DNA from 2 places in the Ferdinandcohnia sp. QZ13 genome. Region 2 is predicted to be linked to the other one. Evidence: riboswitches for the same ligand, from Rfam matches in the RefSeq annotation. Region 2 holds a riboswitch; the other holds the start of a gene.
What was found. A riboswitch is a leader RNA that binds a small molecule or an ion and turns the genes downstream of it on or off. The one in region 2 is predicted to bind cobalamin.

Region 1: linked by a shared signal. The riboswitch ahead of RGU12_RS06020 (ribonucleoside-diphosphate reductase subunit alpha) and the one ahead of RGU12_RS14695 (DUF4430 domain-containing protein) in region 2 are both predicted to bind cobalamin.

The regions. Positions count from the first base shown of each region.
Region 1 is NZ_JAVIVW010000001.1:1,235,301-1,251,532, forward strand. It holds gene addB (helicase-exonuclease AddAB subunit AddB) at 1-324, opposite strand, end outside; gene RGU12_RS06000 (universal stress protein) at 723-1,145, shown strand; gene RGU12_RS06005 (DUF2269 family protein) at 1,372-1,827, shown strand; gene RGU12_RS06010 (flavodoxin domain-containing protein) at 1,845-2,300, opposite strand; gene RGU12_RS06015 (ribonucleotide-diphosphate reductase subunit beta) at 2,303-3,349, opposite strand; gene RGU12_RS06020 (ribonucleoside-diphosphate reductase subunit alpha) at 3,363-5,642, opposite strand; cobalamin riboswitch at 5,790-5,987, opposite strand; gene RGU12_RS06025 (GNAT family N-acetyltransferase) at 6,085-6,594, opposite strand; gene RGU12_RS06030 (VOC family protein) at 6,747-7,157, shown strand; gene RGU12_RS06035 (GNAT family N-acetyltransferase) at 7,195-7,734, opposite strand; gene RGU12_RS06040 (5'-nucleotidase C-terminal domain-containing protein) at 7,884-12,983, opposite strand; gene RGU12_RS06045 (acyl-CoA synthetase) at 13,243-14,745, opposite strand; gene fabG (3-oxoacyl-ACP reductase FabG) at 15,432-16,169, opposite strand; gene phaZ (intracellular short-chain-length polyhydroxyalkanoate depolymerase) at 16,166-16,232, opposite strand, start outside.
Region 2 is NZ_JAVIVW010000015.1:195,384-211,615, forward strand. It holds gene RGU12_RS14665 (4Fe-4S domain-containing protein) at 1-62, shown strand, start outside; gene RGU12_RS14670 (histidinol-phosphatase) at 470-1,282, opposite strand; gene RGU12_RS14675 (peptidoglycan DD-metalloendopeptidase family protein) at 1,476-2,189, opposite strand; gene RGU12_RS14680 (hypothetical protein) at 2,544-3,773, opposite strand; gene sigX (RNA polymerase sigma factor SigX) at 3,745-4,296, opposite strand; gene RGU12_RS14690 (ECF transporter S component) at 4,408-4,920, opposite strand; gene RGU12_RS14695 (DUF4430 domain-containing protein) at 4,911-5,330, opposite strand; cobalamin riboswitch at 5,485-5,699, opposite strand; gene RGU12_RS14700 (ATP-binding protein) at 6,021-7,805, opposite strand; gene RGU12_RS14705 (response regulator transcription factor) at 7,802-8,518, opposite strand; gene ccsB (c-type cytochrome biogenesis protein CcsB) at 8,708-9,880, opposite strand; gene resB (cytochrome c biogenesis protein ResB) at 9,883-11,544, opposite strand; gene resA (thiol-disulfide oxidoreductase ResA) at 11,558-12,088, opposite strand; gene rluB (23S rRNA pseudouridine(2605) synthase RluB) at 12,220-12,954, opposite strand; gene RGU12_RS14730 (spore maturation protein) at 13,084-13,617, opposite strand; gene RGU12_RS14735 (nucleoside recognition domain-containing protein) at 13,614-14,213, opposite strand; gene RGU12_RS14740 (D-alanyl-D-alanine carboxypeptidase family protein) at 14,216-15,361, opposite strand; gene RGU12_RS14745 (superoxide dismutase) at 16,149-16,232, opposite strand, start outside.

The DNA of each region.
Region 1 (16,232 bases), on a different contig from region 2:
CTTTAAATCCTGCTTTTTAGAATCAATGATTTTGCGAAGAAGCATATTCACCCCAACATTATTGACATGATAACGGCTCATTCCCCCTGTTTCCTGCAGAACCCGCCATGCCAAACGAGTAAAACTGAATACTTGAGCTCTCATCATTCCGCCTATTCCAGGGGTACTGATTAAATCGTATTCAGATTGAAATGTCATTTGGTCCGGAACTAAATACACAATCGGAGATCCTGTTGGATCGTCAAGAAGCTTTGACCGAATATCTTCAAGACATGTGTATGATTTCCCAGTACCAGCACGTCCCAGTATAAATTGTAGAGACATATTTTAACCTCCTAAAGAGAGCATAAATTCGTTTCATTCTTATCCTCTAATTGTATCAAAAAATTTGTCGAACAGGTGAATCGTATCCTATCCATATTTTAGGAATGTCGAAGAACGCTCACAATCTTTTATTTTTTTGGATGATATAATTTTTGTAAGGACTTACCATCAATGATTGGCTCTTCATTCCCGGGCTATCCATTATACCGATTATAGGAAATGAATTTGCAAAGGCTTGGAAACGTATCTTTTGAGAATGCGACATTCTTATTATTTCGACATTTTAGTTAACTTTATAACAAACTCTTAATATAGACTTATGATTAAAGTAGGGATTGATGTCATATTGTACAATGATTGTTTATCTCAATCCCGTCAATTTGAAGGGGGTAATTATTATGCCTAGATTACTAGTGCCTGTTGATGGTTCTGAGCATTCTATTAAAGCATTGCATTTCGCATTAAATCAAGCTGTTGAAACCGATTCAGAAATCATTCTCCTCAATGTTCAACCAAGTTATAACACTCCAAATGTAAAGCGCTTTGTTCGGCAAGATCAAATTCAGGCTTATCAAAATGAAGAAAGCAAAGTTGCGTTTGATAAAGCTTTAGCTGAAAAGAAGAACTTTTCAGTTCCAGTGAAAACCAAATTTAGAATTGGAGAACCTGGCGTCGAAATCTGTGCGGAGGCAAGAGAAAGTCAGGTAACTCAAATTATAATGGGCTATAGGGGATTAGGTGCAATTAAACGAACAGTTCTCGGAAGTGTTAGTTATAAGGTTTTACACGAACCTCCCTGCCCAGTAACAATTGTTCCATAAAACAAAGATTTTTCAGATGAAGGTCTGGCTAAAGTAGAAAAAAGCGAAAAGATAACCAAGTTATTTTCTCGCTTTTTTGTTATTAAAGTTCTTTCTTATAATCGCTTTCGATATCCGGTTTAAATTTCCTAATTTCAGTAGGAATATTCTCATAAAATAGCAGCATACATATGATTTGTATGGTACTAAAGTATTATTTTACAAGCTATAAGTAGGAGGTGAGTTTGTGAAATTTTTAATCCTTGTTCATGTTTTGTCAGCCATAATCGGTGTGGGTCCAACCTTTTTTGCCCATGTCCTTCTTCGCAAAAATCAAAATGCGGTTCAATTGAGACAATCGATGGCATTAAGTCAAACGCTTAACTTCTTTCCTAAAATCGGAGGCTCAATTGCCGTATTAACAGGAATACTTCTTGTAATCATTGGAAATTATGGCTCTTTCTTAAATCTTTGGCTTATCGGCTCTCTTATTATTTATATCCTTATTCAGATCGTTGTTATTGGAATCATTGATCCAAACGCAAAAAAATTAGCAGGCTGGGTTTTTGATGAAAATAACAAAGAAGCTGTTGATTTGCCTAAGGAGCAAAGCCAGCTTCTCTCGAAAATCAGTAATCAATTTTATTTCGCTACCGCATTCGGTGTTCTTCTGTTCATTTTAATGATATGGAAACCTTTGTAAGAGTAAAAAGGGTAACACTACACAGTGATACCCTTTTTACTCTTTACCCTCTCCATGACAACCTCAACAAAGCGCTCAAAGCGATGTTCATCAATATGCTGAGGCATTAATTCAATTTTTAAAGTTGCTGCTAAGTTTGAATGCACATAAAGCATATCGCGAAACTCATCAACTGCCCCACAAAAATGGGGATAGCATTGGTCACCGGTGCCAAATACACCTGTTACCATATCCTTGCTTGTACTGTTCTCAAATGAACGATAAAGAGGAATCATTTCGTGCGGAACATCCCCATTTCCCCAAGTATAGGTACCTATGATAATCGCATCATATGTTTCCAATTCATAAAAAGGGAAATGTTCTACCTCATAGACATAGCATTTGCTAGTGTAACTACTCATATACTTCCAAATGATATTCATCGCTTCCTCTGTATTCCCAGTAATCGATGTATACACAATCGCAACCTTCATATTTATAGCTCATCAAACCCATTGGATTGGGAAACCTTGGTATAGGTTCGTGATTTTTGTTCGAAGAAATCCGATTTGGTATCATTCATCATCTCATCACTAAACACCTGAATCCACGGCATCGGGTTCTCCCTCTCTTCATATAAATTCGGGAACCCAAGCTGGCGAAGCCTTTTATTAGCAAGATATTCAACATATCCTTCAAATTCTTTTAAATCAATTCCATCAATATCTTTCAAAATATAGCGTGCCCATTCTTTTTCTAGCTCCACTGCCTGTCCAATTGCCTTAAACACATAATCCTTGTTTTCCTCGGTGTTTAGTTCCGGGTTTTCTGATAAAAGAATTCGTACAAATTGTGCAATGAAATAAGCATGCTGCATTTCATCCCTCTGAATATAGCTAATCATTGTACTCGTTTTTAGCATCTTTTGTTGTCTCGCAAGATTATAGAAAAAGGCAAAGCCCGCATAAAAATAGATTCCTTCTAGGTTAATTGAATTGATCGCCAGTTTAAACAAATTTTCTGGGGTCGAATGCTCCCTGAATCCTTCGTAAGCCTCAAGAATTACTTGATTTCTTTTTCGAACAATCGGATCTTCCTTCGCCTGATTAAAGCGTTCCTTTTGTTCTTGTAATGGCACCAGTGAACTCAGAATATACGAATAGGATTCATTATGAACAGCTTCCTGCTGTGATATCACCGCGAAAATAGCTTTAAAACTGGAATCCGTTACATAGTCCATGACCTGGTTCATTGTAGGTGTTTGCAAACTATCTAGTGAAGCGAGCTGAGTGTTTATTCGTAAAAATACATCCTTTTCAGTAAGGCTTAATTGGTCCCATTGCTTGATATCATCCTGCATATTAATTTCTTGCGCTTTCCAAAAATTCGAAAGCAAGGTTTGATACAGAGTATACATTTGTGGATAGGCAATATCATTCCAATTCAATAAACCCGAGGTTTCTCCGTTAATGATTCCTGTTGATTTATTCGGAAAATCCGGATTAAATAATTTTATTTTTGTTAATGGCTGATTGATTGTCATTAGTTTGTCCCCCTTAACTGTGGCATAGTTCACATTCTTCAATTTCTGCTTGCGACGTACTTCTGACATAATAAGTCGTTTTTAACCCTTGTCTCCATGCCTCTAAATGGAGCTGTAAGAGGTCCTTTGCTTTAATATCATGTCTGACATACAGATTAAAGCTAATCCCCTGGTCAATATGACGCTGACGTGCTGCGTTTTGTTTGATGCTCCAAATTTGATCCACTTCATGACGTGCTTTTCGGTAAAATTCATAGGTTCTATGGTTAATATCTGGTGCAGTGACTTTAAACTTAAAATTCTTTTTCTCCTCTGCATACTCGACTGCATAAATTGGATCAATCCCATCAGTAGAGCCACCAATTTTAGCTGTCGATGAATTGGGAGCAACCGCCATCAGCCAGCCATTCCTTAACCCAATCTGAGAAACATTTTCTTTAAGCTTGTTCCATCGTTCAGATGTGTACTTTCTGCGGGTAAAATAGGCTCCCGTTTCCCACTCGGATCCTTTAAATTTCGGGTAGGCACCTTTTTCCTTTGCAAGCTCCATCGAAGATTGAATGGCATTATAGGCTATGTCCTCATATAACTTATCCGCGAGTTGCACAGCTTCTTCCGATTCCCAGTAAATCCCCTTTTGTGCTAAAAGGTGATGCCAGCCAAATGTCCCTAATCCAACCGCGCGAAACTTTTTATTAGTGATATATGCTTGTTTGACTGAAATGGTATTTAAATCTACTACATTATCAAGCATTCTGACTTGAATGCGAATTAATCGTTCAAGTACATTTTCCTGAACAGCCCTTGGTAGATTAATAGATGAAAGATTACAAACCACAAAATCACCCGGTTTTCGAATGATCACAATATTCCCTTCTTCATCTACATACTCTTTAGTAATTGCTGTTGCTGACATATTTTGAGCAATCTCTGTACATAAATTACTGCAGAAAATCGCTGTTCGACCTTTTCCTAACAGATGTTTGTTCGGATTTTGACGATTGACTTCATCACGGTAGAACATATACGGTGTTCCTGTTTCTAGCTGCGCAATCATGATTCGAGCCATGATATCCATCGCTCGATAGGATTTACGTGGTAAAAGTGGATGGTTAACAGCTTCCATATATTTTAATGAGAAGTATTTATCATCTTCTTCATCATAAAAATCTTCAAGTCCTAATGGGTTTCCGTTTTCATCCTTCCAGCCCATGATTTGCTTTACTTCATGTGGACAAAAGGTGTGCCACTCTCCTATGCTTCTTCCATTTTCATCATTCTCTTGTAGCTTTTTCATAAATAGATCTGGGACGGAGACTCCCGTAAAAATATCATGAGCCTTACGGCGCTCGTCCCCATTATTCGTTTTTAAATCTAGGAAACCATTCATAATGTCCTTATGGAATAAATCAAGATAGATAGCAATTGCTCCTTGGCGTTGTCCTAATTGGTCAACACTTACTGCTGTATCATTTATTAGACGAATCCACGGCACAATCCCAGAAGAATTCCCTTTGAATTTTTTTATATCGGAACCTAGCGCACGAACCTTCCCGTAATAGACACCGATTCCACCTCCATCTTTTGATAATCTAGCAATATCCCAGTTATTTAAATAAATGCCATCAAGTGAGTCCTCAACTGTATCAATAAAACAAGAGGACAACTGACCAAAGCTTTTTCCTGCATTTGATAATGTTGGGGTCGCAACAGTCATATACAAATTACTTAATGCCCAGTAGGCTTCCTTGACGTACTCGATCCGAACATCCCTTTTTTCATGTTGCATTAATGTCATCGCAATGATCATGAATCGCTCCTGTGGAAGTTCGTAAATATTCCGTTCATAGTCTCTGGCAAGGTATCGGTCCGCCAATAAAAATAACCCGATGTATGTAAATAGATGATCTTTAGTAGGATCTATTACCTTTTCTAGTTCACAAATCTCATCTTTTGAATAAGAATTTACTATTTCATGAGAATAGATCCCTTTGTTCGTCAATTCTTCAATCAATTCATGAAAGCTCCCGTATTTTAGGGCACTTTTGTACTTTCGACTCGTTGCAGCTTTTTCATAGAGCTCATTTAAATATAGATTGGCCGCTAAATAAGTCCAGTTTGGTTGATCCATGGCGATGCGATTTAGGGAATAAAAAAGTGCATGTTGATTTGCTTCATAATTTATTTCTTGCAGTTTATTTCTTAGCTCGGTTGTATCAAGCTGATAGGTCCTTTCAGCATAATCAAGCGAGTGTAGAACTGTATCCAATTCTCCTAGTGTTGTGATTTTCAATTTATTTCTCTCCCTTATCTATTTTCTCGTTAAACAGAAAAAATCCGCTCAGGTCAAATTGAGCGGATGAAACGATAACATCAAGAGAGCATAAATATAAAGCCCACCTGTCGCCACCGTTTCATCTTCCCAATCCCCGAAGAAGGTGAAACATCTTAAGAAAAGACAGGTCTCCTGACTTATGCATCCCTCTACTTTGAACCCTTCCCATATAAGTACCTCCTTTGAAGCTATCTTATACAGTGGCCTGTCCATTTCGTCAGCATTTACAGTTGCGGGGGCAGTTCTGGATTTTCACCATATTCCCTATTAAGCCTACACGGCATCTTTCTCTCAAGGCAAAACACAATATGTAGTTATTAAAGCTGAAATTCTATCAATATATGCTATAAAATTAATAATAAGTGAATACTACACTTTTAGCAAGACAAATTTTGACAAATTATTTCTCGAGAAATAATACCATATGTTCTTCGCCACGATATTGTCCATTGTATTTCATTGCTTTTTTATCAACAGCAAAAGTTTCAAATCCTAATTTTTTGTACAGTTCCTTTGCTGGTTTATTTTCAGCATCCACAGTTAAATAAAGTTGCTCAATTTCAGAGATATTTTCAGCCACCTTAATCGCTTCAGTTAGCAAAGCTTTTGCAATTCCCTTCCCTCTTTTTTCATCATCAACAAACATTGCTACAATATTAGCCCTGTGCCTGATTTTTTGACGTGTTTCCCTTACTAGCGTTACCATACCGACTATTTGGGCTTCTTCAAATGCACCAATCGTTATGATATCTTCAGATAGAAAGCTTTTCTTGTATTCTCCTATTGGATCTTCCTTTTTTATTGCCTCATCATATGTGACTAAAAAGGCATCCGGATTAGTTGTTAATGCTTTTAATCGTAGTTTCCAATAGTCCTCTGCATCCTCTGGTATAAGTTTTCTAATATTCACATTACCCCTCCTAAGAACATTTGTTCTTGTGTTTTTTATTTTACTTAATTATAATGATACTTAAGGAAAAAATATACAAAAACGTATGACTTCTTTAGGAAATAGAAAACATAGTGTAGCGCATACGAAATTTTAAAAGGAGTGTTTTGTGTATGAAAGGACAAGCAACACCTTATTTAATGTTTAACGGAAATGCAAGAGAAGCTTTGGACTACTACAAGGAAATATTTGAAGGGGAAATTTTGGATGTTCAAACATATGCTAAAGCAGGTTATGAAAACCAAGATTGGGCGAACGATCGACTCATCCATGGTAAATTTAAAAAGAATGACTTCTTATTAATGGTTTCGGACGATTCTCCAGACCAAACAGTTCATTTCGGAAACAACATCTCGCTTGTAATCGAATTCGAAAGTGAAGAAGAAATTTCGAAAACGTTTAATGATTTGAAGGAAAAAGGAACAGTATTTATGGAGTTGCAGGATACCTTCTGGGGAGCCAAATATGCAAAAGTAAAAGATCCATTCGGGATTATTTGGGATTTAAACTTTGAAAAACAGTAAATGTGAAAGTCCCCCCAAACTTCAGGGGGATTTCCATTTATTTTTTCCATTCGTGTTTTAACAGACCATAAAAGTACATATCAAAACGTTTGCCGTCTCGCTCTAGGAACTCCCTAGATGTTCCTTCCCTGACAAAGCCCAGTTTTTCATATAAGGCGATGGCTCTTTCATTGTATTGAAATACGGTTAATTGGACTCTGTGCAGATTTAATTCCTGAAATGCAAAATCTAACACAAGCTGCATTGCTTCATGTCCTAGCCCTCGATTCCGGTTACCATCTCCACCAATTGCAATGGCGAGCCATGCATTTCGATGTGGCCAAATAATACTATCAATGTCGACAAAGCCCACTAATTTTTCTGTATCTAGCTCTTTAATTCCAAACACGAATGCTTTTTCATTTTTCTGCTCGACCCACTCCTTGAAATCAGAAGGATGTTTTGGAAAAGATGGTAATGTATCTAAATTTCTAAGAAACTCCTGATCTTCATACCAACTCACAATTGTTGGAACATCATCATCCTTAAATCTTACAAGTTCAACCTTTTTTCCTTTTAGTAGATTATATGTAATCATATGAAATACCCCTTAATTATCGACTACTTTAGTAATTCAACATTTCTCATCGATTTCCTTTTTCAAACATTCTTTCGGATATATATGTTTCCGAGTAGTTCCCATTATAAAAGCCATAGAAACAAGTTCTATGGCTTCATCAATAGTTTTTATTTGATCGTTTGAAATCCTTTACCTTTGGATTTCAATGCGAAATCATAAGCATCTAATGCACCCTTACGATTGTTTTTTTGCACTTTAATTTCTATTTCACCATCAGGCAATTCAGCTGCAGGAACTTGAAGTTCAACAGCAGTATTAGAAATTACTAATGTTGCATTTGCTTCTTTAAGCTTTGTAACAGCTTCAGAACTCAATGATACAAAAATGGTATTTTTCTTTTCAGGTACTTCTACTCTAACAGTAGCTCCATCTGTTAAATCACCTAAATCATTTGCTGTTACAACATACTTGTTCCCTCGCTCAACCTCTGGAGTAACAACAACAACTTGAGGTTCTTCTGGTTCTTCACCTGGTGTTGTAAGAATATCAACAATTCTACCTTCAATTTCAGTTGGAATTCCTTGACTACCAATGTTTATTAAATGGTCACGGAAGTTTTCCCAATCGGAAAGTCCAAGATCCGTTACACGACCTTCTTCATAAGCCTTTGCAAATACATCATAGCCATCTCCACCTTTAGCTGTGAATGCATTTGTTGCAATGATGTACGTTGTACCATCATTAACTGCAACAAGCTTATTATTGGAATCTTTAATGTAAACTTCAACTACACGTTCCCCAGCTGGTTTGGAAGAATCGAATTCTACCTTACCTCCTGCCACATGTAAGAAGCCACCATTCTCTCCTGGATATTTACCCAAAGAAATTTCAAACGCTTCTTTTAGCTCAGCTCCTGTTAATTCCATCGTTGCCAATGTATTCCCAAAAGGAAGAACTGAGATAACCTCACCAACAGTGATTGGGCCGGCATTAATAGCTGAACGGATACCACCACCGTTTTGTAGCGCCATTACGACATTTTCACCAGTGAATTCTCTTGCTTTTGTCAGCATACCATCTGTAATCAAGTTACCAAGAATTGTTTCGTTTTTACGTACGCTTGGTTTTGTATTATCACCATTTGTACGAGGGTTTTCTAATTCAATCGGAGCTTCTACACCAATTTCCTCTTGAGCTACCTCATCAACGCGCGCTTTAAATGGTGCTAATATCTCGGCAGCTTCAGGATCATCCACTTGATTGCCAATAGCAACTAAACCACCATCATGGGCTACTACTACACCATTTTCATCAAATTCAACATTTAGAACCCCCAGGTTACTGTTCGCATTACCTGTTTGAACGATTACTGTTGGTGTTTCGTCTTTTGCAACAACCACAGGCTTAGATAATGTTGTATGGCTGTGCCCACCAACAATTACGTCAATACCTTCTACTTCTTCAGCAAGGATTAAATCGTTGTCTACCGCTGCATTATCGTCATATCCAATGTGGGTTAATGCAATAATCTTGTTAACACCTTGTGCTTCAAAAGCTGCTACAGCATTTTCAGCTTCCTCAAGATAGTTTTCAAATTCAATCGAACCTGGACTTGAGATATCGGCTGTTTCCTCTGTTGTTAAACCAAAGATACCCACTTTTTCACCGTTTATCTCTTTGATAATACCATTGTAAATTTGGCCATTATTAAATTCTGCTTCGATAGAATCATTGAAAATTCCAGCGAATTTAGCATCCTTCGAGAAGTCAGCATTGGCACTCACAAATGGGAATGTGGCACCTTGGATAAATTCGACTAATTTTTGATGACCTTCAGCTGAAGATCCTAAATCAAATTCATGGTTACCAAAGGTCATCGCATCAAAGCCCATCAAGTTCATCATGGCTAAGTCTGCTGCACCTTGGAATTCGTTGAAATACAAAGTTCCTGTAAATGCATCTCCTGCATGTAAAAGAAGTGCATTTGGATCTTTGGCTCTTTCTTCTTTCACCGCAGTGACTGTTTTAGGCATATTATCTAGGGCTGCGTGTGTATCATTTGTATGCATAACAGTTAGGTCGTAATTGTCTTTCTTGTCTTTTAAATCTACTTGTACCATTACTGGGTCATGGTCACTTGCACGTCCGGCCATATCGGTAAAGTCCGCATTGATGTGTAAAATATCAATCTTAGTTCTTGGTACTAAGTTATTTGATACCACAATATGATCTAAAACTTGTGAGTTACCCTGGAACAAGTATGTGTAACGGTCACTTTGTTCAACATGGTTAATCATGTTGGTCATCAATTCGCCCTCAAATATTTTCATAGAATCAGAGAATTGAAAATCATTATAGTCACCAACAGATACGATATTTGCATCCGGATTTTCAGCTTTTATTTCTTCAACAAAGTTATAAACTACATTTGCGATTTGTTTACGCTGATCCTCACTACCATATACAGGTGGTTGTGTTGAACCGAATAAAGGAGTGTCTCCGGATTTAGAGTTCCAATGGTTTGCGATCACAACAACATCTTCACCTTGGAAGGTAAATTGTGCTGCTAATGGTTTTCGGCTGTTATCAAATGCAGGATTTGTAGGATCAATACGTCCAGGGTTATGTGTTAATTTACCATTTTCATATCCAACTGCAGTTGTAGCATCACCGGCTGGAATTCCTTCTGGTAAAGAAACTCGTTCTGGATTATATAAGAATCCAACACGGATATTGGCATTTGGTGCTCCACCATCTGCATTATAAATAGGATCAATGTTTAAATATTCATAAACAGGACCGCCTGCATCAACAATTGCTTGAATTAGACGTTCATAACTTTCATTTGCAGCTGAATTACCTGCATCTTGACCATTATTATCTTGAACTTCAGTTACCCCGATTATATCGGGACTTTCCATATCTTGAACAAATGCTCTTGCTAGTTTCTGTGCTTTATCATTTGATGTTTCTTTTATATTATTTGAAAAGTTTTCCAGATTATAAGACGCAATCGTTAGCTTATCTTCTTCTTTAACAATTGTTGTTGTCTCAGGTTTTGTATTCCCTTCAACATGTTTTGATTGCATATCTGCTAAATCAACATAAATCTTATAATTTTGGAAACCGTAGTTTACGACACCTGTAATAGGGCCAGTAAATTTGTCTCCTGTTGCTACTTTGAAATCTCGTGCAGCATTGTTATCGTACATTTTAAATTGAATACGATCCGCATTAGCATTGTCTTTAGTAAATAAAACGCCACCATGGATTGTATCAGTTTGTCTATTTTCAAGAACAGTAATTAAATCTCCATGTTCCTGAGGGGCAACAGCCTTCACGGTTCCTACTTCAACAAGCATACCTTCAATGCTTTCCCAGAAATCAATTGCATCTTCTTCTGGATCAAACTCAGCAAAGCTATCATTATCGATTACTTCGTTTGGTAAGTTTTCGCTTGTAATTTCAATTGGTTGAGGTAATTCAACTGTTTCCTCAATGAGTGTTACTACACCGCCACGATCATCTCTTGCATTAATTTGAGTGACTGGTAGGTCAGTATCACTTTTTGTATTACTGTAGCCGTCGATATGGTACTCATCAACTGTACCTGTTACACTTACTAGATTACCAACTTTTACATTTGCTTTGTTCCCTGTATAAACGACAATCCCTTCAGACGTCTTTGGATTATCATCCTTTTGGTCATCTGGAGTTTGCATATGAAAGTAGTTTCCGCTTCCGATTTTGTAGGTATACGTAACGATACCTTTAACATTTTCAACAGTTTGACCTTTAAGTGGAGATTCGTGAGCTTCTCCTTGGATATCATGGATATTGATATTTTCAAGTTCGTATACTTTATAAGTAAATTCTTTAACTTCACTAGCTGTTAGGCCTTCTTTAACAGCAATAGCTTTGATTGTTAAATCTTGGTCAATAGTAATCGGTTCGCTGTACTTTCGACCATTCTCAACTGTTGGTTCAGTTCCATCGGTTGTATAGTAAATGTCTGCACCTTCAGTTGTAGTAAATAATGTTATTTGCGTTCCTGTAGGAATGGTACCTGAAGGATGAGATGCATTTACTGATTGAACTTTTGATGCATCCTCAATTATATCTGCTTGTCCACGAGGAATGATCTGATAATCTTGGTCGAATTGTTGAACGATACCAGTTATCGAATCGTATGTGGTTCCAACAGAAAGTAACAATGTACCTTTTTCATCACGTACTAAGAACTCTGTACCATCTTCAGCTTTAGCAGTGTAATTTGCCCAACCACTGCCTTCATTAACTTTTACAAGTTCAACATTTTTGACAACTGCTAATTTAGATTCGTTTTCTTCATTAACATTTGCCCCTGCCAATTCAATCGGTGCAGGTTCGCCTTTACCTTCCGTTTTTTCAATTAGTGTTGCTGAATCTAGTTGTAATAGCCCTCGATAATCTTGTAATGAACCACTTACAGTGATTTCATCGCCAAGTTGAGCATCTAAGGACGTTGGACGAACAGCAATTGCCGCCGTGTCATCTTGAATGTGAATCGTATTTTTTAATGTTGCTGTTACAATTCCTTTAACTGTTGCTGAACCCGTACCTTGAGCACGTGCTTCAGCAATGCTGATTACGGTTGGTTGTTCTGGGTCTGGATCTACATTTCCTCCAGCTTTGTGAGAACCTAAAAATGAAAATGTATCCTTAGGATGTATGTCCCATTCAATAGAAGGATCAAAAGCATCATCATGTACCTTATCCCCAGTGAGGATTGAATCTTTTCTTACGAGAGTGTTATCTGAAGTCACACCGCCCCAATTAGTACCCGGGTCATGTCCTACTTGTCCAAATGAATCAATAATTTCACCATTTTTCTTTAAAACAAGAGCGTCATCTCCATTGAAATTTGCGACACCATGTTTTATATCCGTAACTGCAATTATTTCCGGAGCTGCACTTGGATTTGCAATTACATAGACATCTCCACTTACTAGAGTTCCTGAAAGTTTCAAAGTTGTACCAGCTACACTGGCTCCATTTGAATATAGTTCTAGTGTGTATGCTGATAAAGCAACATCAGAGCCTGTCCCATTATAAAGCTCAATCGCTTTATTAAAACTACTCCCCTCAATATACTCTGAAATAAATAGATCTTCGGCTGTTGCTTCTGCCGCACTTACAGCAGGTGCAAAGTTTAATAGTGTAGTAGGTACTATTAAACTAAACACAAATAAGATCGATAGTAATTTTTTCACTATGACTTTTTTCACAGCGTTCTCCCCTCACTTATTAATTAGTAGAAATTGGTTCGCCTACAGGATAATAGCAAAGTAAATATAGGTCAATATAATTTACGAAAAATAAACAAAACTTTAACCTATTTTACCTATAAAACACGAACAATAGGTAAAAAGTCACTATTTAATGTTAGTATTTTTTTACTATTTATTTTATATTAGTATATAAATTGATTAACACAAAAAAACGACTACTAATTTAACTAGTAGTCGTTTTTTGCATTTCATTTTTTCATCCAACTAAATTTTCATATGTTTTTTGTAAATGGTTCTTATCTATCTTTCCAACATGTGTTTTTGGTATTTCTTCTACAAAGATAAACTCTTTCGGAACTTTGTATTTACCTATTTTTGCTTGACAAAACTCCTTTAATTCCAGATTAGACACATGTTGGTCTGGCATTAACGAAACTACAGCAATTACCATTTCTCCCCATTTATGATGCGGAACACCAATCACAGCAACTTCGTTGATGGCTGGATGCTTACTAATGCATTGTTCTACCTCTAAAGGATAGACATTTTCCCCACCAGTAATGATCATTTCTTTCTTTCGACCAACAATATAGTGATAGCCTTCCTCATCACATTTTGCTAAATCACCAGTAAGGAGCCATCCATCATGATACGCTTCTTTAGTAGCGTCTTGATTATTCCAGTATTGATGGAATACATGCTTTCCACGAATTAAAAGCTCTCCTACTTCTCCAGCCTTAGCTTCTCTTCCATCTGAAGTCATGATTTTCACATCATTATAAAACATCGCCTTCCCAACAGATCCCCTTCGAAATCTTGAAATTTTAGGGTCAATAAAGAAATTGTTAGGACCAGCCTCTGTAAGGCCATATCCTTCTTTAAAGGATAATCCCTTTTCTTCAAAAGCCTGATAAATTTCTAGCGGGCACGGAGCTCCACCCGATAAGAAAGTATGCATGGTTGGGAATTTTACATCCTTGAAGGATGGTGTGTTAACCATCATATGATACATCGTTGGAACAAGTAACACGACCGTGCAGCCCTCTTGATTGATTATCTGAATCGCTCGGTTAGGCTCAAAATTATTCGCTAGTACAACCTTGCCACCCATCATTAAAATCGGAATGGATAAGGCATTGAGTCCACCCGTATGGAACATCGGCATATACGTTAATGTCACATCTTCTGCTGATAAATTCCAGCTCACGATTGTATTTAATCCATTCCACATGATCGATCGATGGGATAGAACCACTCCCTTTGGTTTACCTGTTGTTCCACCAGTATAAATAATCGCTAAGGCATCATCTTCTTGAACCATTTCCTCTTGCACATATGAAATACTTGTTTCACTCGCAATTTGATGATACTTCTCTGAATTAATGTTTATGATTTCTTTAGATGATTTGTCCCGTAATAAGCCCTCCAAATTACTAGAAAATGCTATTAATTCTGGTGATGAATTTGAAAGGATATAATCTATTTCTTCACTTGATAAACGCCAATTTAGCGGTACAAAAATTGCCCCGATTTTTCCACATGCAAACAACAAATCGAAATAACAAATATCATTCGGGGATAGGAGTGCAATCCGATCTCCCTTTTTAATTCCAATTGTTTTGAAATAATAGGCGATGTTTTCCGCTCGTTTATTTAATTCTTGAAATGTAAAGCGGCTCCCCGTCTCTCCATCTACAACAGCAATCGAATCAGGTGATAGTCGAGCCCGATTTGCGATCCAATCCAGTTCCCACCTCACAACTATCTCTCCTTACGTCTACTTAATTCTATTCTTACTATAGAAGTTAGTAGTTACATAGAAGTTACATTAGGTTATGGGTGTGGGAATAGTATTTACGGTTTTCTTTGAAGTGGGCCATTCAGAGACAATTCATTCATTTTTTTACTTCGGTTTGTCTCTGAGATAGCCTATCAAAGACAGTTCATTCCATTTTTCATGTCAGATTGTCTTCGAGATAGGCTATCAGAGACAGTTCATTCATTTTTTTACTTCGATTTGTCTTCGAGATGGGCTATCAGAGACAGTTCATTCCATTTTTCACTTTGGTTTGTCTTCGAGATGGACTATCAGAGACAGTTCATTCATTTTTTTACGTCGGTTTGTCTTCGAGATGGGCTGTCAGAGACAGTTCATTCATTTTTTACGTCGATTTGTCTTCGAGATGGGCTATCAGAGACAATTCATTCATTTTTTTACGTCGGTTTGTCTTCGAGATTAGCAATCAGGGACAGTTCGTTTAAAAAGTCCTTACACTTGGTCTTTGAGATAGATTATCAAAGATGTTTCACCACAGAGACTCGCTTGTTTTTGTCTCTCATCTAATCCCTCAAAGACATTTCCCCTATGCATCTTTCTAATTATGTCCTTGAACAAAAAACTTCTTTAGGCAAAAAAATAGGAGCCTTAATCAGCTCCTAGTTGAATCACATCATTATTCCACCATCAACATGTAGGGTTGTTCCGTTTACGTAATCTGATTCATCGGAAGATAAAAATAAATATGCATTGGCAATATCTGAAGGCTTTCCGAGCCTTTGCAGAGGAATCATCATTTTCATTTGATTGATGACCTTTTCAGGAACGGATGCAACCATCCCTGTTTCGATAAATCCTGGCACAACTGCATTGACATTAATCCCTTTTCTTCCAAGTTCTTTCGCCCATGTTTTCGTCATTCCGACTACTGCCGCCTTTGATGCCGCATAATTGGTTTGACCAACATTCCCGTACACACCCGTTACAGAAGAGGTACTGACAATTTTCCCTTTTCCGTTTGCAATCATATGGGGAACGACAGCTTGAGTGCAATTAAAAACACCTGTTAAATTTACGTCAATAACCTTTTGAAAATCCTCCTGAGAAAGCTTTGTCAGCATTGCATCCCGAGTAATCCCTGCATTATTTATTAAAATATCAATCTTGCCAAATCGCTCCATTACAGCGGAAACCATTTCATCAACGCTTTCTCTGTTTGCTACATCGACCTGAAAAAATTCAACATCTGCACCTTGTTCTTTCAGTTCTTTTGCTCTCTCTGCTCCCGTTGTGTCATAGTCTGTTAAAGCAACCTTCGCACCTTCACGTACAAATGTGATAGCGGCTTCTAGTCCTAACCCATTTGCTGCTCCAGTAATGATTGCCACCTTATCCTTTAATCTCATTTTGCTGGCTCCTTTTTTCCGATAAATTCATGCATATGTTTTAACAATAGCTCTAAGTTATCA
Region 2 (16,232 bases):
CAACTGATTCCATTAAAGTTGCAGACGAGCCATTTGATGGTGATCCGCTAAAATTTGAATAGTCCTATTCAATCTCTAAAGAACCCTTTTCCGAAAAAGGGTTCTTTTTTAATGGCTGTTTTCGCAAATTTTGTTGTTTTTGATATAGCCATTAATAAGTATTTTTAGACACATAAGTGCTCCCTCTAGTGATTGGAGCGTATGGCGCGAGATCCTCGAAAATGCAGGCATTTTCTTCGTGCGGTGTAGTTTCAAGGAAGCAAAGTCGACGTCCTGCGGGAATAGCGAGCCAAGCGAGACCCCGCAGTGAGGCACGAGCGAGGAGGCTTGCGGATCGCCCGCGGAAAGCGAGTGCCAGAAGCGGAAATCACCCTAGTTCCACCAATAAACTTTAGGCTAATAACAACAATCTTTTAGAAAAGAGCCTTTTTAATAAATAAAACAGGCTAAGGTAGCCTGTTTTATTTGATTATCCTAGTGGAACTTCTTTACGTTCACCTTTTTCAAATGTCATCAATGTTTTATAGCCAACACTTTTTGCTAAATCAATTGCCTGCTCAAAATCGGCACCCACATCTTGTGGACGATGTGCGTCTGATGACAAGACAATTGGAATATTTTTGTCAAAACACATTTGAAGTAGCCTTGGATCAGGATAAAGCTTGCCAATCGGCTTTCGTAATCCTGCTGTACTAATTTCAACACATGTTTTGGAATTTGCTAAAGCAGTTGTCGCCCGATCAAATTGATACAAGAGGAATTCTTCATCCTCCGGAATATACTTAAATATTTTGACAAGATCAATATGACCGATAATATCAAATAAGTTTGATTGTGCTAATGTAATTACCTGATCATAGTATTTTGTATATGTATCATGTAAATCTCGTTTATCCCATTCATCACGGAACTCTGCAAGGTCAATTCCAAAATCTCCAACCCAGTGAATCGATCCAATTACATAATCAAAGTCATAGGAAGAAATGAATTTTTTCATCTCGTTGTGCTTTCCAGGTGTATAATCCATTTCGATTGACATTTTTACATCAATTTCATTTTTCCAGGCAAGCTTAAATAAATCAACATAATCCTTCATATCGTAATATCTCCTTGCATCTACCCAAGGATTACTAAGGATATCTTTTGTCTGATAAAAATGATAAGCATGCTCTGAAATCCCAAAATGATCAATCTTCTTAAGCTTAGCTTCATCAATAAACTTCATTAAATAGTCTAATTCAAGTGTACCTAGCTCTAAATGATTGTGATAATCAGTGCGCATAAGAATCCCCCATCGAAGTTTTTATCATTATACATGAACTGACTTCTGATGGGAATGAAAAATGCAAAAAATTATTTAGGTTTTTTCTATAAATCAAATACGCCATAAGCGTATTTGCGCCCGATTTTTTTCGAGCAAGCTCGAAAAATTTCCTTTAAAAAATCGTGGCATCCGCCGGAGGCTCTAACTTTATTCAGTCGGGGATTATATCCCCACTGAATAAAGTTAAGACTTGATTTGGAAAAATTATGTCGCCTGTTAACTGATTTAAAGCTTTAATTTCTTCGACAGATAATCCCACTTTATTTGCAATGACGGAAAGAGATTCTCCCTCCTTGACAGTGTAGGTTTCAAGCTCTTTTGAAACCTCAATCCCCTCTTTTTGCATAATCGCAGGAACCGGAATCTGCTCATCAGTCAATACATAAAAAGGATCAATGGCATTATTTCTCGAAGGATTCCATTCCCCGTTGTGTACTTCGAAATGTAAGTGTGGTCCAGTTGAATTCCCTGTACTCCCTATTTGCCCAATTATTTGGCCCTTTGCAACTCGTTCTCCTTCTTTTACACTACGTTTACTTAGATGCGCATAGACCGTTTCATAACCATTAGGATGTTGTATGAAAATGACATGTCCATACGAACCCTTGAAACTTGAAATGGTAACGATTCCTTCTTCTACCGCATATATATGTTCTCCAATTGGAGCAGCGATATCTAAACCTTTATGATTCCCTTGTCTTGTGCCAAATGTATCCGTGACTCTTCCTGTGACTGGCCATGCCCACTCCTCTGTTGTTTCTGCTGGTAATTCCTGTGCACTGGCATTTTGAATGTTTAAATAGCTAAAACCTACACAAATTACCATTACTGCAAAAATAACAATCCGTCTAACAAAAAAAAGCATGATGATCCTCCTCAAAAAAAATGAACAATTCGTGCTATGAAGATTAACACCCTTTCATTATTTGAAAAAATTTCTTAAATTATGTAAATAAATGCATGTATATTTTAACTTTATTCAGTAAAAGTACTAGTGGCGGGGATGACTACAACTAGAGTTAGCCAATAAACTGATTTTCAACTAAAGGCTGAATAATGTTAAAGCATCCGGCGTAGACATGCAATTTTCAAAGGAAACTTTTTAGCAATCAGTCGGATAATGCTATGACCAACCTTGTCTAGGTCTAAAAATCTGAGTGCAAATACGCCAAGGCGCATTTAATTGACGCACAAAAAAAAGAGACAACTATGTGCCTCTTTATTGTATTGGTAATGGATTTGGTGCTAATGGTACCGGTGTCGGTTTGCCGAAGCGTACATTTCCAATTTGATCGATATTTCCGTAAAATGTAACCTTATCAAAGTTAAATTCCTTTGCCGTTAGCATGATTGCATCTAACATTAAAATATAATTATCTGTGTTTTCTAAAACTGCATCGTCACTGAAATGAACCTCTAAATTAGAGCCATCTTCATTAATATCCTTTATTTCGGATATGATGGTTGGATAAAGTTTATAATCGCCTTGATCTTTATCGTTTTTCATAGCTTCCAGCGCCTGCTTAACTGTCTTGAAGTCTTCATAAGTTAGAGCTAGAAGCTTTTTACCGGATTCTTCATTCATGTAATATAGATAGGCTTTTTTCGTATCTTTTTCGAGATCGATATTATTTTCTGTAGTACCGGTCTCCCCAATCATCATCCCTTGTTGATTATTTTGAAAAAGTTCAACATGCTGAAAATCTTCTAACAGATAGCGGAAAGAATTAATTGCATGTACAAACTCTACTCTTTGAGCAGATGAGAATGACTCTGTATGAACTGCGTTATTCACATCTACCCTTACGGCTTTTGCAGAATCCTTCGTTTCAACTTCTGAAAAATCCGTAAAATAGGACTCTGGTATCTCATCAATGCCCCATCCCGCATTTTGACGAATAAATTCATTTACCTGTGGAATGTTCTTTTGCCATTGTTCTACAACATCCTGGCCATCTGATTCAACAATAATTGATACGATGGTAGGAAACATGACACCACCTAAATATACCCCATATGTTAATAGTACTTGATTTTCTCCTACACTATTTACTGCATAGTTCTGGATAGGTTGTTCCTCTGAAGAAAAAATCTCCACCTCATCATCTGCTTTTGGCTCGTCAGCTTCTTGTAAAGTGCTGAATGATTCATCATTTGAAGTTTCTTCTTTATTCTCCATCGCAATACTGCTTTTTTCTCGCGCCATTTCAGCAGAGTCGGAGCTTGAACTATTCATATTATCTATGAAAGAAGGAGCTAAGATGAATAACAGAAGCGCTGCTGCCACAGATGCAATAGTAGGAACCATCCAAACCTTTTTCTTTTGCTTATTCATTTTAAGGGTTATATTTTGATAAATTTCTTGTGGTTTTCGATTGTCTTTGATTCTTGGCATTTGCGATAGCATCTGCTCTAGTTGTTCATCGTTCCACTCTGATTTTTTCATCATCTACACCCTCCTTTATACCAGATTCTTCCATATATGTCTTTAAAACCTTAAGTGCTCTATGTTGGGTTGTTTTTACCTTACTTTCTGTCCATCCTAGAGCTTCAGCGGTCTCAGCAATCGAAAGAGATTGAATATAACGTAAAATTAAGACCATACGTTGATCAGTCGTACAGCGTTCTAAACACCGGTACATCATCTGTACTTGCTCATTTTGTAAGGCTATTTCTTCTGGAAGTGGAGCAAAATCTTTTACCTCTTGGCGGCTCCAATCAAAGGAATCCATAATTCTTTGTTTCCAGCCTTTTTGTTTTCGAAATGAATCAATCGCAACATGTCTTGCAATTGAAAATAGCCATGTCTTTTCACTACTTTTTCCTTCGAATCTATCATATGATTTTAAAACTCTTATATAAACTTCCTGAACGAGATCTTCAGCCAGTTCACGATTTTTTACCATATAAAATAAGAAGGAGAAGACATCGTGATGATACTTTTCATATAGTTCCTCAAATAAGGAATCCATTTTGCAAATCCTCCCGTTCATTTCATTAGTCGAATGTTATTTAAAAAAGTTACACTCCCAATATAGTATGTTTTCATAAAAAAAGGAAGAATATTTTGGAAATATTCTTCCTTACTTTGCGATTGTTACATTTTTCAAGAATAATAGTCTTAAAATGGGGTACAGGATAAGAAAAAACACTCCGTTCCCGATTGCATGACTCATGTCAAATGGTAGTCCGGCTATGTAATAAGCAAAAAACTTACCGGAGAACAAATAAAGTGGAATTGAAATTACAAGTCCAAAGAGGAAACCACAAAACACTGCATAAATAACTAGGACCACAACCGGTATTCTGTCGCGATATTTACGTAATGCTCCACTTATTAAACCAATGATCCCCCATGCAAAGATTTGCCCAACTGTCCATAAGCCCATCCCCATCACAAGGTTGGATAATACCGAGCTTAATACAGCTACAATTACTCCATAAATTGGTCCTAAAAACAAGCTTGCTATGATAATAATAGCAGTCGTTGGCTGAACATTTGGGAGGAATGTAAACATAATTCGCCCAACAACCGATAATGCGATTAACATTGATAGGAACGTTAGGTTTTTAACAGATAAATTCATTATTCCCATGTTTGTAAATCGAATTCAAACTTATCTTCTGGCTCTACTTCGATATCTTTTGCTCCTACCATTGCATCCTCACCATTTACGGAAATATGCCAATAGGTTTTCTCTTCATTATTTGCTGCAACTCCACTAATGCTACTAATAAAACCAGCTTCATCAGCTTCGATTTCAAAGTTTTCTAGCATTATTTCCATTAAAGTCGTTTCTTTTCCTTCCTCAATTTCAAGTTCTTTTTCTTCGATGATTTCTTCTCCGTTGTTTTTCGAGATCACGACAGTTACGATTTCAGCTTTTTCTTCTTTATTAACTGTTTCTGATGCATTGTTATTGTTTGTAGAATCGTTCGTGAATTGTTCATTGCTACATCCAAATAATAATCCCAATGATAGTAATGCAAATAATAATTTTTTCATTTTCTAGCTCCCCTTTGTGTTAGATAGTTTATATATGTGCTAAGCACGAAATACCAAAAGAAAAAGCCCACCACAACGGGTGAGCTTTGTTAATTATATGGAAAAATACAAAAAAGCATAAAGCTTTATTGTTAATTCCCACACCCCGAAGAATTAAATACGATCGAATTAGGCAGGTCTACTGACTTTAGCTTCTTTCTACTCTGAGCCCTTCCCATATGATGAACAGCATTTGACAGCCATCCATTCATACAGTGGTTCTTCTCATTTCGTCCACTTTTACAGTTGCGGGGGCAGTTCTGGATTCACACCAGATTCCCTTTTAAGTCTTTGAGTTGATGTTAAAAAATCCGGTTAAAATGACACATCGAATTTCTTCATTGGCTAGCTTTTCCGTTCCTCACGTATTAACTACATACGCTCCGGTACTCAAAGCTTCACCGCCTCGAACTTTCGACGCACAGGATGTGCTAATGCCGGCGACGCCACAGGACGTGGCGTTTTTAGCCGGCGTGGTCCTTTTCATCCGCCATTTTAATCAATATTTAAGAATGATAACATCATCCTCAGACACCTATAATTCTGATTTCTTATTAAATTTTATTAACTTCTTTATATTACTAAAAGGATATTTCGATTACAAGGAAAATGTTTCTTATGGAACAAGAATCTTCGTCACAATCTTTCATATTACTCACTTTTTCGAGGAATAATGAATGTAAAAGTTGTTCCTTCCCCAAGCTTACTATGGACAGAAATATTTCCATTGTGAGCACCGATAATATTTTTTACGATTGCAAGTCCTAAACCTGTCCCTGATTTTCCTCTTGTTCTCGCTTTATCCGCCTTATAAAAACGTTCAAATACAAACGGTAGATCTTCTTCAGGAATTCCAGACCCTGTATCCCTGATATCCACTTTAATGGATGTTTCTTGTCCTGTTACATGTACCTCGACCCTACCATTTTCATCGGTATGTCTTATCGCGTTATCAATTAAATTTGTAAATACCTGCTCAATCCGATCAGGGTCCATGTAAATTTCACCGATATCTTCTTCTTTTGTTGCAGTTAAAGTAATAAAATTATCCTTAGCTAAGCCTTGGAATTTTCGAATCACTCGATTGATAAAGGAATCAAAATCAACATTTTCTTTATTCAAGGTAATATGACCTGATTGCATCCTCGCAATGTCCAATAGTTCGTTAACAAGTCGGCCCATACGTAGTGACTCATCGTAGATAACCTTGGTGATTTCTTTCCTCTCTTCTTCAGAGCTTGCAATATCATCCATAATCGCTTCACTATAACCCTGTAGCATAGCGATCGGTGTTCTTAATTCGTGTGAAACATTTGCGATAAAGTCCTCGCGAAGTTTATCCAATCGTCTTTCTTCTGTCATATCACGAAGTACCGCAACGGCCCCCCTAATATATGTTTGATTATAGAGTGGACTCATCAAAATAACCCAGGTTCTGCCTTGAAGGCTTATTTCAATAAATTGTTCCTTTTCGAAAGAAACCGCACGTTGAAAAAGATCTTTAACTTCTGGCGGAAGCTCCTCACCAACATCCTGATACATACCTTGTTGATAGTACCAAGCCTGAAGGAAGCGTTCAGCAGGTGGATTTGTAATTAAAATCGTTCCATCCCGATTTAACGTAATGACACCATCTGCCATACTATTTAATATACTTGCAAGCTGCTCCTTTTCTTGATTAAGAGCATTCATATTGTATTTTAATTGCCTTCCCATTTGGTTAAGCGCCAATCCTAAAGCACCAATTTCGTCATGAGTAAGAATAGGAACCTTCGTATCGAATTTTCCTTTTGCAACTTCAGTAGCTGCCTCCCTCATTTTACGTAACGGTGCTGTTATTCGAGTCAATAAGAAAAACGCAAAAACCGTCGTAAGAACAATTCCTATTCCCGCTGCTAAAATAATAAATTGGGTTGTATGTTGGGTTGTCTGCTGCACAACATCTAATGATTGATAAAGAAACACCGCACCCTTCTGATCATTTTCGATATGGAGTGGGGCCCCGACGACAAATAACTCTCGGTTTTGATTATTTATATTATCTGTTTCTGGAAGAATAAGCTTTTTACTCTTGTTTTGATCCTTTGAAATAACGAGTTTAAGATCCGGATCCTCTATTAATAGGCTAACAGGAATATTTGCGAGTGACTTCCGATCGGGTGAGACCCAATAGGTGTTTTTATCTGCTACAATTATGACCTTTGTTTCGTCATTCACAAGCTCCCATGCAAGGGTTCGGGCAATATCTTTATCCTCATGCTGTTCCATTATAACTGCGATATTTGCTGCTAGTTGGGTTAAATTTCGTTCTGCTTCTTGAATATGATAATTTTCAAAGTACTCCATGAATAACACGGTTAAAACAAATAGTACAAAGGAAAACAATAAAAGAATGGTTGCCCATAGTTTTCCTACAACACTTCGCCAAAATTTCATTCCTGGCCAACCTCAAATTTATAACCAACACCCCATACAGTGACAATCATTTTTGCAGCATCCTGAGACACTTTATTTAATTTTTCACGCAAACGCTTAACATGAGTATCTACCGTACGTAAGTCACCAAAAAATTCGTAGTGCCATACTTCCTTTAATAGCTGCTCACGGTCAAATACCTTGTCAGGTGATTTTGCTAGGAAACATAATAGTTCATATTCCTTAGGTGTTAACCCTACCTCTTTTCCGTCTGCAGTGACACGATGTGCGTCATTATCAATTGTTAGATGTGGGAATACGATTACATCCTTGGCGGTTGTTTCGGTTTCTAGGTAGGTTGTAAGAGAAGCTCTTCTTAATAAAGCTTTCACACGTAAAACAACCTCTCTCGGACTAAAAGGTTTTACGATATAATCATCTGTTCCAACTTCAAATCCTTGAACGCGGTTCACTTCTTCACCTTTTGCAGTTAGCATAATGATTGGAGTTGATTTCTTTTCTCGCAACTCCCGACATACTTCAATACCGTCTTTTCCTGGCATCATGAGATCTAATAAAATTAGGTCATATTCGTTTTTTAATGCCTTTTCTAAGGCAACATCTCCATTGTCTGCTTCCTCTATTACATAATTTTCTCTCTCTAAATACATTTTAAGTAAACGACGAATTCTCTCTTCATCATCGACTATTAAAATTTTTGCTTCTTTTTCCATTTTGTTATTCCTCCATTTTCTTTCAGAAAGAATATTTCTATACATCTCTATCGTACATAAAATTTTCATAATTTGCTATAACATATATCACACTAGTCTTCAAAAGCTGTCGAAAAGTCGAAATTCTGACACAAAACAGAGGCTTTATACGTAAAAAGCCTTCATCTGATGATGAAGACTTTTTATTTGTTATGCGTATGAATGTAAACCAGCAATAACTAGGTTTACAAAAATCGTATTAAACATAATAATGAAGAATCCAACGACCGCAAGCCAAGCAGATTTTTCACCATGCCAGCCTTTTGAAAGTCTTAAGTGTAAGAATGCTGCATAAAAGAGCCATGTGATAAGTGCCCATACTTCTTTTGGATCCCAGCCCCAGAAACGCGTCCAGGCAATTTGTGCCCAAATCATTGCAAAGATTAACGCTCCTAGAGTAAAAATTGGAAATCCGATTGCAACTGATCGGTACCCAATTTCATCAACTAAATCTAAATTTAATTTTCTAGTTAATGGTTGTAATGCCGCACCAATTCGTTTACGTAAAATTAAACGGATTAATCCGTATAGAATCGAACCTGAAATAATTGACCAAAGAAGAGTGTTTACTTTTCTAGCACTTAATAATGCAGGTAATTCAATACCACTTGAAAACTTTCCGTCTGTTAATAATTCGCCTTCATTAGGTACGACCAATGCAGGTAACTTATACACCATCTCGGCATTTACGCCTTCTTTATCTACCCATGAAAAAACGGATTCATATTTCATTGTTCCAAAAGCAGTTGTAATTGCCACGAAGCCTACAACAACAACAAGTACATACATAATAAATTCCAGCCAAAATGTTTTCTTACTTTTTACAGTTTGATCAACAACCTTTAAAAGATAAAGGATTCCTGCTACGAAGCTAATGGAAAGAATAGCTTGACCTAACGCAGCTGTCGTAACATGAATTTGAAGCCAATGACTTTGCAAAGCAGGAATTAAAGGAGAGATTTCCCTTGTAAACATACTGCCATATGCAATTACTAATAATGCAATTGGTAGAGTAAAAAGACCTAATATGCTTGTTTTATATATAAAGTAAATGATGATGAATGCAAGAACTAACATCATTCCAAAAAACGTAATAAATTCAAATAAATTACTTACAGGCGCATGTCCTGCTGCAATCCACCGAGTAAAAAAATAGCCTACTTGTGCAGCAAATCCAATAATGGTGATAATAATTCCGAACTGAGACCAGCGGTTATACCCATTTGTGCTTTTCTTGTCTCTAATTGCGCCACCAAAGACAAAGGTTGCTACAAGATAGAGAATAAAAGCGGCAAATAGAAGATTTGAACTTAATTCTGCCATTTTTACCCCTCCTTATTTTCCTTATTTTTCGCATCAACTTGATCTATAGGTTCCGAAATTCCAGTGTCTGCTAGAAAATAACGTATCTCATTCTTCAAGCCAAACCAGTTTTTATTTGTATGTCCTGCAACGATAACCTCGTTATTTTTCCGTTGAATCCAGATTCTACGATGATGCCAGTATGAACCCTGAATAACTCCGATCATAAAGATTGCTCCTCCAACTGCTAGGATCCATAGTGTAAAATCTCTTCTAACGGTTAAGCCAGAAACATTCTTCATTTCAATTCCAGCAAAAGCCATCTTGTATTTATTATCGCCCATAGGTTCTATATTTTGCTGAATTGCAACAAAGCTAATTTCTCCGTCAGGTTTATCTGGAGCATACATTTTAAATACAAATGCCGGGTTATTAGGAATCTTTGTTTTAGTAGCAGGTTCGCCTTTATCATTAAAATAAAAATCAGGAAAGTAGCTTGCAAGCTCAATTGAATACCCATTTCCTAAATCATATTTTTCCTGTGGGTCTCTCAAATTAATCGTGATTGTTCCAAAATCTTCATTCGTCCCTTTGTCAATCATCTCAAAAGACATTGTACTAAATTCGTTTAGTTTATAATCAACTTGATAGAATGCATAATGATCATGTTTTAATGGCTCATTCACGCGAATTTCATGAGATTTAACTTTTTTTAATTCTGGTTCAACTCCCGGGATGATCTCATCTGTACGTTCATATAACGTAACATCTGTTTGATAATTCTTAACTACCATTCCATTCCCGGCAAGCTCAATCGCATCGTCAAAAACTTCTTTTTCTTTACCTTTCTCGTAAACTTCTACAATAAAACGTTCGCTCTCTAAATAATATTTTCCATGTGTTCCTGGAACACTTGCGGTTTCACCTTCGCGAATCCAAAGTACCTCATCTACATACATTCCAGGTACAAAGCGAAGCATCGCACCAATTAGAAAGATAATCAGTCCACAATGGTTAACATATGGACCCCATCTTGAGAAACGACCCTTTTCTGCTAAGATGTTTCCATTTTCTTCACGGACAGAATAATGTTTCTTTTTTAATTTTTGCTTAACAGTTTCAAAGTCCTGATCTATATTCTCAACCGTGTTTTTACCGTATACACGCTGTCTTTTCAAGAAACTTTCATGGCGTGTAACACCTTGCTTTTTCAATGCTTTATATAGAGGCACTACACGGTCGATACTACAAATAATTAAGGAAATACCGAGCATTGCGATCAGAATCATATACCACCATGATCCATAAAGGTTATGGAAACCTAATTGATAATATAATCTTCCGGTTATTCCATATTCTTGTTCATAGAACTCAGCCGGCGTCATGGTTGGCGGTATGTATAATTCCTGAGGATAAATCGTCCCAAGTGCTGAAGCAATTAAAAGCACAACGATGATCCAAATTCCTACTTTCACCGAAGAAAAGAAATTCCAAATTTTATCAACAATCGTTTTATTATAGGTTTGAGAGCGTCTTGCGCTACCTTCATACCTCATATCAAGTAGTTTCTTTTTCTCTTTATCATCCTGGTTTATTTCTTCACTTTGAACAGGTTTTCCACAAGCCTCACAAAAAATTGTCCCATGTGGGTTCACATGCCCACATTCACATTTAACATTTTCCATAAAAAATAACTCCCTATGGCTTTATTTGCTCCATATAATCTCGTACCATTTTGCTAGTCATCTCACCAGTAATTATCTTAACAACTTTTCCGTCCTTATCAATCAACAAAGTTGTTGGCAATGGGTCAATTCCATAGGCATTTAGCAACTGGTTTCCCTTATCGATCGCAACAGGAAATGATAAATCGTATTTTTTGATAAAGTTATTAACACTGAATTTAGGTTCACCAACATTGATGGCGATTACCTCAACTCCTTGATCCTTATATTCCTGATAATAAGTATCAATATATGGGAATTCCCTTTGACATGGCTCACACCATGTTCCCCAGAAGTTTAAAAACACACCTTTTTCTCCTCTATACTCTGACAAATGGTGTTCGTTCCCATTCAAGTCTGTAACGACAAAATCTGGCGCCATATCCCCAACTGCAACCTTATCCTTACTCGTAAAGAAATTGATATACAATGTATAGACGAGCGCAGCGGCGAGAAGTAACAATATGATCGTACGAATAACTAATCGTCGCTTTTTCTTATCCATTTAAGATCTCCCTTTGTATAAGATGAAATATGTACTTTCTTTGCCATTATAGCACTTTCTAATATTATGACATTGCAAACATTTTGAAGGTTATGTGACAATTGAGAATCATTATTGGTAAGCTTTAAAATCTACAACCGATTATCCTTCGTGCTTGCTAAAGCTCTCAATTGCTTAACCTCGTGTGGAAGCAATTCTCTGAACTCACCAGTATGTAGACCTTGAAGAGTTAAAAAGCCAAATCTTTCTCTTTTTAACTTCATTACTTGATGTCCAATCGCTTCAAACATTCTTTTCACCTGTCGATTTCTTCCCTCATGAATGCTAATCTCGATAATAGACGTTTGTTTACGCTTATCCATTGAAATAAGCTTAACTCTAGCAGGGGCAGTCATTCCATCCTCTAGCTTAATGCCTCTTTCTAATTGACGTAGTTTTTCCTTAGGTGGAATACCCTTAATCTTTGCCACGTATACCTTCTCAATCTCATATTTTGGATGCATGAGGAGATTTGCAAACTCACCATCATTCGTTAACAACAGCAATCCAGATGTGTCGTAATCTAGTCTTCCAACCGGATAAATACGTTCTCTAATTTCTGGAAAGAAGTCCGTTACAACCTTTCTCCCTTTATCATCGCTCACACTCGAAATCACTGAACGTGGTTTATAAAATAAAAAATAAACAGGCTCTTCCCTTTCTAATGGAATGCCGCTTACCTCAATTTTATCATTTGAGCTAACCTTAATCCCTAGCTCCTTCACAACTTTTCCATTTACCTTAACTTGGCCTGCAACTATGAGCTCCTCGGCTTTTCTCCTTGAAGCTACACCTGCATGTGCAATTACTTTTTGTAGACGTTCCATCTATGCTCACCCCTTAAACATCTTACTTGTTTCTCAGTATTTGTACAAGATAAAAACATTCTTTAGTATGTCCATTCGAGAAGTTTCCTAAAAAACTCAAAAAAGAAAAACACGCGATAATTGCGTGTTTTATGATCCAAATATGAAAGTAACTACAACGACACTAACGATTATCCCTAATAAATCCGCTAATAGACCGACCTTCAGGGCATCACCCATTTTTTTAATTCCGACTGCTCCGAAATAGACGGTCAGAACATAAAGGGTAGTGTCAGTGCTTCCTTGCATGATGGATGCAAGTCTACCAATAAAGGAGTCAGGTCCATATGTGGCAATTAAATCTGTAGTCATGCCTAAGGCAGCTGTTCCAGACAGCGTCCTTATTAAAGCCAACGGAGCAATTTCTGCCGGGAAACCAACGAATTCCAATCCTGGTCTAATGAGATTAATGAAGAAATCCATTGCACCGGATGCCCTGAAAATTGAAATCGAAACTAACATTCCTATTAAAAATGGCATAATTGAAAAGGCAATTTTTATTCCTTCCTTACCACCTTCTACAAATGTTTCATAAGTTGGAATTCGTTTTGCAGTTCCATACAAGAGTATAAATCCAATAATTACTGGGATTAGCCAGAGTGAAATGGTGTTAATGATGTTCATTTTTCAACGCCACCCTTCTTCACTCTTCGATGATAAAAATAACGGTCAATTAATACCGCACCAATTGCTGAAATTAAGGTTACGATAAGAGTTGGACCTACTATATCTGTTGGGTTTGTAGATTCATAGGTCATCCTAATTGCAATGACTGTAGTAGGAACAAGCGTTACACTTGCTGTATTAATTGCTAGAAAAGTAACCATTGAGCGACTTGCGGAGGTTTTCCCGCCATTAAGCACTTTTAGTTGCTCCATCGCTTTAATTCCCATTGGTGTAGCAGCATTGCCAAGTCCAAACATATTCGCAATCATGTTTGAAAGCATATACCCCATTGCCGGATGGTCGACTGGCACCTCAGGAAACAAGCGCCTAACAAGAGGTCGAAATAATTTGGACAGTTTTTCTAATAAGCCTGCCTCTTGTGCAATTCTCATCAGTCCTAACCAGAAAACAAGCACACTTATTAAGCCTATACAAATAGTGACTGCTTCTGAAGCTCCCTTAAAAATTGCTTCATTTACCTCGTCCATCGTTCCGTTTACGCTTGCAAAGATAATCCCGATAATTGTCATAGCTACCCATATAATATTTACCATCGTCATTTAACCCCTAAAATTACTAAAAAAATACTTTTCAGTGTTTCCCAAAATGTTACCTTTGGTCTGTCTACATTGCCATTATCAAAATAGATAGGCATTTCCTCTATTGTCTTGTCACCAAGATTAACAGTAAGTGTACCCACTATATCAGGGACATTTTCTGGTTTCCGCCATTCCCGATTTTCAGGTTCAAGCAATTCAACATCAATCTTAATCTCTTTTTTCTCTTCTGAGGTCAAGGGATACATAAAATCATGATCGACAAACACTTTACCTTTATAAAAACTGCTGTCTGTTTGCAGATAACCTTCCTCTACAACCTTAACTAAATCATACCTTTCAAATGCTCGGTTAAACATATTCATATGATCATTCCAGTCATCAGAAGCATTAATTGTGACAGCAATTAAATCAATTCCATCCTTTGAAGCTGTTGAAACTAAGGTACGTTTTGCACGCTTTGTATACCCTGTTTTTCCACCTGTGCTATATGGATAAAGCTTTGTTAAAAGCTTATTTTTATTTCTCCAAACACGATCCCACTTTTCAGTCGGATTCGGTGCGCGGTGTACTTTTGTACCGGCAATCTCCCTATATTTTTCATTCATCATCGCATATCTTGTTAAAATCGCCATATCATACGCCGATGAAAAATGATTTTCATGATCATCCAATCCATGGGGGTTTGCAAATTCTGTATTTTGCATACCTATTTCTGCTGCCTTTTGATTCATCATAAAAACAAAGCCTTCTACACTACCACCTACATGTTCAGCAATAGCTACTGCAGAATCATTACCTGAACGTAACATTAGTCCATAGACCAAATCTTCAAGCTTTATTTGCTCGTTTGGTTTCAGGTATAAAGAAGAACCTTCTGTACGCACTGCTTTATTACTTACTTTTACCATTTCATTCAGTTTTCCTGATTCAATGGCGATAATGGCCGTCATGATTTTTGTTATACTAGCAATTCTCATTCGTTGATGGGCGTTTTTTTCAAACAAAATTCTACCAGACTCTTGCTCTATTAAGATCGCACCTTTTGCGCTAACAGTAAGTGCACTCGCTTTTTGAGGAAGGAAGCCTATGAGAATCATAACAATGATGATAAGTGAAATAAATCTTTTGTGGAATAATGTCATTCGATCCCCGTCCCTTTTGCCGTTTTGTAAAAGTGTATGCAGAACATGTCCACCTATATGAATAAAATATGTACAAACATTGAAAATCGCTAAGCGCGCAGCCTTAGGCGACAAGCATAAGACGAGCGCTAACAGAAGGTGCCTTTTACCTTCTGAAGCGATCGGCTTAGACCAGAGAGCCGATCGCTCCTGGAGCTAGACATCAAATTTTTGATCGGAAAAGAACACTTTTCACCAACAGAACAAAAGCGTAAGCGCCTTGTGAGAGGAACATCGACTAACTTGCCACGTCCTGTGGCAAAGTCGATGTCAGCACTGTTTCCCTAATTTTATCCAATGCGGGGATGATAACATAGTTTGCAGGTTCGCATTTCCCTAATTTTATCCACATGCGGGGTAGATACCTTATTTTGCGTGTTTGCTTTTTCCTAATTTTATCCATATGAAAGGGTGATAACCCGGTTTGCGGGTTCACCTTTTCCTGATTTTATCCATATGCGGGGATAATAACACAGTTTGCAGGTTCGCATTTTCCTAAATTTATCCATATGAAAGGGTGATAACCCGGTTTGCCAGTTCACCTCCTGTGCAAGTCCGACAAGCATAGGAAAAGCCGGCAAAAAGGATGTATTTTATCCTTCTTGACAGATTGCCTTATGCCTTCGAGGGGCTAGGAACTGAATTTGGACTCGGATACACCCATTAAACGTTATCCTTAACGATACCTTTTAAATTTTATAATCCACAAAAAAACTGACCAAGGCCAGGTCAGTACCTAAAAAAGTAGTTAATATTCCTTCCATTGAAGTTTAGATGCTTCATTAAATCGGTGTTCAACTTCATCCCAATTTATGATATTCCACCAATTTTT